2 regions of the Oceanobacillus sp. HCA-5259 genome follow, and region 2 is predicted to be linked to the other one. Evidence: a T-box and tRNA genes for the amino acid it is inferred to sense, from the RefSeq annotation. Region 2 holds a T-box; the other holds one or more tRNA genes.
The links. The T-box of region 2 lies ahead of glyQ (glycine--tRNA ligase subunit alpha). A T-box ahead of a tRNA ligase gene usually reads a tRNA of that ligase, here a tRNA-Gly.

Region 1 (4,432 bases), on a different contig from region 2:
CTTCTGGGAAGGTTACATCGATTTCTGTTTCTTCTCCTGGTTTCTTACCGATTAACTTCTCTTCAAATCCAGGAATGAATTGACCAGAACCGATTTCCAGGCTTTGGTTTTCACCTTTACCGCCTTCAAACGCTTCTCCATCAGTGAAACCTTCAAAGTCGATAACAACCGTATCGCCTTCTGCAATTTCCCCATCTTCTTTAACAACAAGCTCCGCATGTTGCTCCTGAAGATTTTTTAATTCTTGCTCGATGTCTTCATCTGTCACTTCAACTGATTCTTCTTCCACTTCTAGTCCTTTATATTCACCTAAAGTAACTTCAGGCTTCACTTCAACCTCTGCAGTGAAGATCAATTCTTTCCCTTTTTCGATTTGTTCGATATCTACACTCGGCTGTTCGATTGGGAAAATATCCGCCTCGTCAACTGCTTTTGAGTAAGCTTCTGGTAATACGATATCTACTGCATCCTGATAAAGGGATTCTACTCCGAAACGCTTTTCAAATAATCCACGCGGAACTCTTCCTTTACGGAAACCTGGAAGCTGTACATCTTTTACTACCTTTTTAAATGCTTGATCTAATGCTTGATCAAATTCTTCAGCAGGAACTTCAAATGTTAAAATCCCTTTATTTCCTTCTTGTTTTTCCCATTTCGCTGTCATTATTAATTACCTCCAACATCTATTGTTTAACTTAATAACATTTTTTTAGGGTTCGTTTTCAATTTTTACAACTTAATCATTATACCATAATTGAGAGGTCTTTCAAGCCTTTGTTCCTAATCATCAATAATACTTGCATATAATAGATCGGTTGTTTTAATTTCTTGGATATACTTATCTACCTCTGCCTGTTCTGGTGTGGACACGGCTATGTTTAAATAGTCATTCCCAATCTGTAATAATGCTTCCGCGATATAAAATGATTCATCAATTGATGGTGTAATCGGATAGAGCGCATAGAGATAGTGTTCTAAAAGCGTATTCATCACCTCATATAGCGATGGATTGCTTTGTTCTATTTTCTTAATCTCAGTAGCAATTTCTTTTGCGATTGCACTTTCATTAACTTCCGGCGTCTCACTCGGTATCACCTTCATTTGAATACCAAACTTATGTACTTCTACTGGTTTTGCTACTCCTAGATTCTTCAACCATAAATAGATGGCTGTTTTGACAAGCGGATGGATATGTTCATTTGCAAGCAACGAGATCACTTTCTCATTTGGTTGGATTGTCGTTTTACTGAGTTTGTCAATAAGTCTCCATTGTTCGATATGATTATCTTGGTGAACGGCATCATAGAGTGCATTCAGAAAAACATTCGAACGCTCCAGCTCCACATTCAGCCGCATTTTTTCACTCATCGTGTAGAGCTGTTTAAATGGTTCTTGCAAATGATTTGGTACGTTTCCGCTTTCTAATTCCACAGATACTACATCAATTAATGTATCATACTGATCTGTTTGGAATAATAATGTTAAATAAATATGTATGTATTGATAGTAGTGGGAATCTTTTTCTTCTATTAAAGATTCACAGAGTTCTTGCGCTTCCTTATAACGTTCCAGTTCCATTAAGCAGATTAATTTACCGGTATAAATATCATGATTTTTCACGTCATAGCTTAACAGGTTATCTAATTTTTCTAATGCATCCTCGAATTTCTTTTCTTTAATTGCTGCAACACTTTCTTCTTCTAACACTTTTTGCCATTTTGGAAACAAAATGATATTTCCAGGTTTCATTTTTCTCAGGTCACCTCCTCCTTTTGTTTCATTTTATATGAGAATGACTTAATAAATAGTTTTACCTTTCCTATTGAATATGAAACATAAAATGAAACTTCATTCGGCGGGAAGTTTATTCTACTCCGGCGGAATGTTAGTTGAATGATCAGGGTGCTAACATCCATTATCTCCCACCTACACAATTCCCCTACTTAAAGGCGGAAGTCTTATGGATGATGACACCGTGATGAAGAGAAAGAAAAAAGCAGCTTTTTGCATTCTCTGCTACGGTTTAATTCCGTTCATCCAATCGAGGAGTTGTTTCATCTGGTTCGAAAGCGCAAGCAAGTAGATAAAAGTATATATATCTTATCATAATACAAAAGAGAAACCTAAAACAAGTTAGGTTTCTCTTTTGCTGTTTGAAAAGCGTCCCAAGTAGGATTCGAACCTACGACCTACAGCTTAGAAGGCTGTTGCTCTATCCAGCTGAGCTATTGGGACATGGAGCGGGTGAAGGGAATCGAACCCTCATCATCAGCTTGGAAGGCTGAGGTTTTACCACTAAACTACACCCGCAGGATGCTTTTTTATTTAGTTTTAAAAATTCATTATGTAAATATATGTTTTAGAAGCGAACAAGATTTATTATAGCAGTTTCACATAAAATGTCAACATCTATTTTGAAAGATTTTTGTAACGTACTATTTCTCTTTTCCATTGTACCGCTGATTACTTTCATTCAGTGTGAGTGCAACTTTCATCACGGGGATCGGTAGTAGCCGACAGTACTGGCGAAGGGCTACACGTTAGAGCAAGGTTTAAGCGAAGAAAGCGCGGAATCCTCACGATAGTACAATCCGGGAGTATATTCGGCATACGCAATATCTAGCGGATTACATGACGCAGGTACGTGGCTATCCTATCGTAAAATTAACCGATTTGATTGAAAAAACGTCGTTACGAAGGTTCTATGGGGCGGAACGGAAAGAGTGAATTTTACGAAATATAAGCGGAATATAGTCGTCGTCCTTCCGAAAGCCTTCTAAGCTGTAAGTCGTAGGTTCGAATCCTACTTGGGACGCTTCGGCACTAAATGTCCGCTGAAGTCCCGTTAGCTCAACCGTTACGGCACTCGATAAACCTTTCGGAAAGCTAACGGGACTTTTTCGTTTCTTACAGATTCCTTCAATTTTCGGGAGGGGCTGTGGGACGTGAGAGCAGTAATAGTAATCCAAGGGTCAAGGTGAAGGCCAAGGCGAAGCTTCCATCGAACCTAAATTTACTGGACGGAGAGACTGCAAGTGGAAAAGCAAGCGGAAGGAAGTACGTAGCCGGGAGATGAAAGAAATGGTTAAGTCGAAAGGATACACCGAAGCCGGACAACTACCCTTGAAACATCTTATCAAATTTAAAAAAGCTCGCCAAGAAAACTAAATTCCTTAGCAAGCTACTTGAAACATCAAGTATTCTTCGGATAATCCAACGCTCCATAATGTTCGCCAGTGAGGGTATAAAACTTCACGGCTATATCCCGATCTGTATCCCATTCTAAAATAGCATAGGTTTTCTCTTGCATTCCACCCCTTGGCTGATAGATACTACCTGGATTAATAAATAGCTGTTCCCCTTCCTGAACAACACCAGCGACATGTGTATGGCCGAAACAAACTACATCCGCATTCGTTTCCCGCGCACGTAATGAAAGTGCGGTTAGACCATAATTCACTTTATGCAGATGCCCGTGAACAACGAGGAAGTTCAAGCCATCAATCTCCATCGTCTGCTCTATCGGATAACGGTTGTCAAAGTCACAGTTTCCTGCTACTTTATAAAAACCTTCCATTGGACCGGAGTCGATATCGAGCTCAGAATCTCCGCAATGGATGAGATAATCAACCTCATGCCTTTCTTTGATTTCCGATAGTTCCTCTGCTAGTCCGTGACTATCACTGACAATCAAAACTTTCGTCATGCTGCATCTCCCTCTCTATTCGTCCTTTTTCATGTAAAGAGGATGTTTAACCTCAAGTTAGCTTTTCCCAGTTTTCCAATTGTTTTATTGCGTTACTTCGGTGGCTTATCTGATTTTTTTCTGCAGCGCTTAATTCTGCCATCGTTTGTTGATATCCATTAGGGATAAACAGTGGATCATAGCCGAAACCGTTCGTCCCTTTGGGATTAAGCGCTATCTTCCCTTCACAGACACCCCTGTAAAGCGTTGTTTCTTCACCAGGAACGGCGATTGCAAGTACACAAACAAATCTTGCTGTTCGCTTATCTTGCGGAACTTCCTGCAAATTCTTAAGTAGCTTTTGATTATTTGCTTCATCACTCTTCTCTTCTCCGGCATAACGGGCGGAATAAATTCCCGGAGCACCGTGGAGCGCATCAACGACGAGACCGGAGTCGTCTGCTAGAACTGGACGATTCAACAACTCTGCAATTTGCTCCGCTTTAAGTGTCGCATTCTCTGCAAAACTATCTCCAGTCTCTTCAATATCAGGGAGTTGTTCAGCAATGTCCAGCAAGGATTGCACCTTTATACCGTAGGGTTTAAAAAAATCGATAAATTCATTGACTTTACCCTTATTCCGAGTTGCGATAATGATTTCTTTCATTTAAATCTCCTCACCTTGCGCCACTTGCTCGCTTCCAATGGATTCTCCAAGCTCCCCCAGTATTTCTTTCTGTAACTCAA
Region 2 (4,432 bases):
TTAGCACATCCTATGCGTCGAGGCTCACCAGCCGCCTGCGGAAAGCGAGAGGTGTCTGGACTGCGGACCTCCAGGAGAAGGTTGCACTTACGCTGAATGAAAGTGATTTATCCCCTGTCAATTCTTCGGAAGTTTTCAGAACCTTTGTCGAAAGTAGAAAAAGCGATTCGTTTTATAGTATGATAATAAAAAACAAGACATCTTGGAGGAAAAATTACATGAAATCCAATTATAAATCGGGCTTTATCGCGATTATTGGCAGACCGAATGTGGGAAAGTCTACATTCCTTAATCACGTAATCGGACAAAAAATTGCCATTATGAGTGATAAGCCACAAACAACAAGAAATAAAATACAGGGTGTACTTACAACCGATGATTATCAAATGGTGTTTATCGATACACCAGGTATCCATAAACCGAAACACCGCCTCGGAGATTTCATGATGAAAATTGCCGACAATACATTAAATGAAGTCGATGCAGTATTATTTATGATTAACGCAGACGAGGGTTATGGACGAGGGGATCAATTTATCATCGATCGTTTGGAAAACGTTAAAAGCCCTGTCTTTTTAATTATTAATAAAATTGATTTAGTTTCACCAGAATCTTTACTGGGTATTATTGATGAATATAGGCAAAAAGGTGATTTCCAGGAAATTATTCCAATTTCTGCACTTCAAGGGAATAATGTCAATCGCTTATTAACCGAATTACAGAATTATTTGCCGGAAGGACCACTTTATTATCCGCAAGATCAAATCACGGATCATCCAGAACGCTTTATTATTACAGAATTCATTCGGGAAAAAGCACTGCATCTTACGAGGGAAGAAGTGCCGCACTCCATCGCTGTCGCACTTGAAAACATGGAAAGACGAAAGGATGAAACCGTCTTTATTCAAGCGACAATCGTAACAGAAAGAAGTAGCCAAAAAGGTATTATTATCGGTAAGCAAGGTAGTATGCTAAAGAAAATCGGTCAAGAAGCCAGGAAAGATATTGAGCGTCTTCTCGGTTCGAAAGTATATTTAGAACTTTGGGTAAAAGTTAAAAAAGACTGGCGGAATAAGCAGAGCCAACTGCACGAATTAGGATTTAGACAAGATGAATATTAAACCATGGTAAAATTTAATACTTATTATTTTCAGCTTCATGGTCAATCTAGAAATAGAAGCATTTTCAAAAGAAAAAATAGAAAGGCGGGGTTTCTTGTGCTTGATATTACGTGGAAAGTATTTAGTCAGACAGGAAACATTGAAACCTATTTATTATACAAAGAACTGGAAAATGTAGATAATGAAGAGAATGATGCAGATGAAGATGAATCAAATGAGATTGAGACAACCAAAATGTAACCTGGGATTATGAAAGGAAAAGAGCTGAACAGCTTTGCTTGAAAAAATTGAAGGGATTATTTTAAAGACGATTGATTATGGCGAAACGAATAAAATTATAACGATATTTAGTAAGAATATCGGGAAGTTCACCGCAATGGCAAGAGGGGCGAAGAAGCCTAGAAGCAGAATGGCTGCTGTGACGCAGCCATTCATTGCTGGTCAATTTTTTGTATATATCAATCCCGGTTTAAGTACAATTCGACAGGGGGAAATCTTAGAATCTTTTCGGCCACTGCGGGAAGATATTGAAAAAACAGCTTATACTGCTTATCTGATTGAACTGTCGGAGAAACTTCTTGATGATAAAACACCAGAGCCTTATTTATACGATCAGCTCTACCGTACGATGGAATGGATTGCGGAACACGATGAATATGGTATCCCTATTTTGATGTATGAATTAAAAATATTTCAAAAAGGTGGCTTTGCGCCAACGCTTTCCCACTGTAGTAATTGTGGAAATAAAGAAGGACCTTATGCATTTTCAATAGGAGAAGGCGGCTTATTATGCAGAAGATGTTTGTCGCTTGATGACCAAGCTGTCCAATTAACAGAAATACAGGTAAAATTATTGCAGATGTTTCAAGCAGTTGGGATCGAGCAAGTCGGTGAAATATCGGTGAAATTAGAAAACCGTCAGTTATTTAGGCGGCTTCTTGATGCCTATTATGACCGATTTGGTGGATATTTCTTGAAATCAAGGAGATTTTTGAATCAATTAGATCAGTTTAAAGGATGAACATTGACATTATCCGTTTTTTGGATTATGATGTTACATATTTACAAAATAATATTTCACATGTGTTGAAGGAGAAAGTACTTATCAATAATTCTTCTCAAGCGAGTCCAGGATGGTGTAAGCTGGATGAAGATTGAATAAGGAAGAGGCACTCCAGAGCATGATAATAAAGTGACTCAAGAAACTTGGGTAAATAGGGTGGAACCGCGGTATAAAAGCCGTCCCTATGCTTGTAATAGACTACAAGCATAGGGACGGCTTTTCTTATGATTAAAAGGAGTAAATGGAGGTACTGATAATGAATATTCAACAAATGATTCTAGAATTGCAAAAGCATTGGTCCGAGCAAAATTGTATTCTCGTCCAAGCTTATGATACGGAGAAAGGGGCAGGGACGATGTCACCGATGACGCTACTTCGGAGTCTCGGACCGGAACCGTGGAATGTTGCTTATGTGGAACCATCGCGAAGACCGGATGATGGCAGATATGGGGATAACCCTAACAGGCTGTATCAGCATCATCAGTTCCAAGTCATTATGAAACCATCACCTGATAATATTCAGGAACTATATTTGGAGTCATTAAAAAAGATTGGGATAGACCCACTGCAGCATGATATTCGTTTTGTAGAAGACAACTGGGAAAATCCTACGCTCGGTGCTGCTGGTTTAGGTTGGGAAGTATGGCTGGATGGAATGGAAATTACCCAATTTACCTATTTTCAGCAAATTGGTGGACTTGAAGCAAATCCGGTTTCAGTCGAACTGACATATGGAATAGAACGGTTAGCTTCATACATCCAGGATAAAGAAAATGTCTTTGATTTGGAGTGGACGGATGGTGTCACTGTAAGAGATATTTTTTATCAACCAGAGTTCGAACATTCGACATATACTTTTGAAGAATCGGATACAGCAATGCTGTTTGAATTATTTTCCATGTACGAGAACGAAGCAAAGCGGATTATGGAAAAAGGGCTTGTGTTTCCGGCGTATGATTATGTCTTGAAATGTTCGCACACCTTCAACTTACTTGATGCGCGAGGTGTTATCTCTGTAACAGAAAGAACAGGCTACATTACAAGGGTAAGGAATCTTGCGAGAGGTATTGCGAAAACATATGTACAAGAACGGGAAAGATTAGGCTTTCCAATGCTTCGGAAAGGGGAAGAAGTAAATGGCTAAACATGTTTTATTCGAGATAGGAATGGAAGAATTACCAGCTCGTTTTATAGATGACGCGGAGCTGCAATTAAGAGAAAAAACAGCCAAATGGCTAGAGGATTTAAGGATTGCGTATGACTCGATTACTTCTTTTTCCACTCCGCGTCGTTTAGCAGTACGAATTGAAAATATTGCTGACATGCAAACGACGATTGAAGAAGAGGCAAAAGGGCCAGCCCTAACCATTGCTAAAGACGAGAATGGAGAATGGACAAAGGCGGCAATAGGCTTTGCCAAAGGGCAGGGAAAAACGGTGGAAGACCTTGTGGAAAAAGAAATAAACGGTAAAGCATATGTGTTTGTTACAAAAAGGATTGAAGGAAAAGCGACCAACGAACTGTTACCAGGGTTTAAAGATGTTATCACATCCATCTCGTTCAGTAATAATATGCGGTGGGGAACGAATACCTTGCGTTTTGCCAGACCGATTCGCTGGCTTGTTGCGTTGTATGGAAACGAAATTGTGCCATTTGAAATTACTAAAGTTGAAACGAGCAATGTCACTTACGGGCATCGTTTCCTTGGGGAGTCAGTGACTTTAGGTGATGCGATGGATTATGAGAAGAAATTAAAAGAAAACTTTGTTATAGCTGATGCCAAGGAACGGAAAGCACGTATCTTGGAAGGAATCGATGAACTGCAAAATGATCAATTTCAAGTGAGTGTTGATCAAGACTTGTTAGCCGAAGTGACTAACCTAGTCGAATACCCAACAGTCTTTAAAGGGGAATTCGAGGAAATGTTTCTTGGTCTCCCGAGTGAAGTTCTAATTATCTCGATGAAGGAGCACCAACGATACTTTCCAGTGAAGTCCAAAGAAGGGAAGTTGCTACCTTCGTTTATTGGAGTTAGAAATGGGGATGACACCGCTCTTGAAACAGTGATTCGAGGAAATGAAAAAGTATTACGCGCCCGGCTGCAAGACGCGGAGTTTTTCTATGAGGAAGATCAAAAGAATACAATAGATCATCATTTAGAGAAATTATCACGCGTCGTTTTCCAAGAAAAACTAGGTACACTTGCTGAAAAGACGGAAAGAGTTACTGATTTAACGGAACGGATTGC

Region 1: it has a tRNA-Gly gene. The T-box ahead of glyQ (glycine--tRNA ligase subunit alpha) is inferred to sense a tRNA for this amino acid. The anticodon was not compared.

Annotation. Positions count from the first base shown of each region.
Region 1 covers NZ_JBBKBV010000004.1:126,101-130,532, reverse strand. Annotated here, with positions in the region: gene tig (trigger factor) at 1-664, opposite strand, end outside; gene WKU33_RS04100 (tetratricopeptide repeat protein) at 781-1,749, opposite strand; tRNA gene WKU33_RS04095 (tRNA-Arg) at 2,162-2,235, opposite strand; tRNA gene WKU33_RS04090 (tRNA-Gly) at 2,237-2,310, opposite strand; gene WKU33_RS04085 (metallophosphoesterase) at 3,194-3,706, opposite strand; gene WKU33_RS04080 (XTP/dITP diphosphatase) at 3,759-4,352, opposite strand; gene rph (ribonuclease PH) at 4,353-4,432, opposite strand, start outside.
Region 2 covers NZ_JBBKBV010000016.1:9,980-14,411, forward strand. Annotated here, with positions in the region: gene era (GTPase Era) at 219-1,121, shown strand; gene WKU33_RS10430 (YqzL family protein) at 1,218-1,361, shown strand; gene recO (DNA repair protein RecO) at 1,396-2,142, shown strand; T-box leader at 2,199-2,371, shown strand; gene glyQ (glycine--tRNA ligase subunit alpha) at 2,441-3,328, shown strand; gene glyS (glycine--tRNA ligase subunit beta) at 3,321-4,432, shown strand, end outside.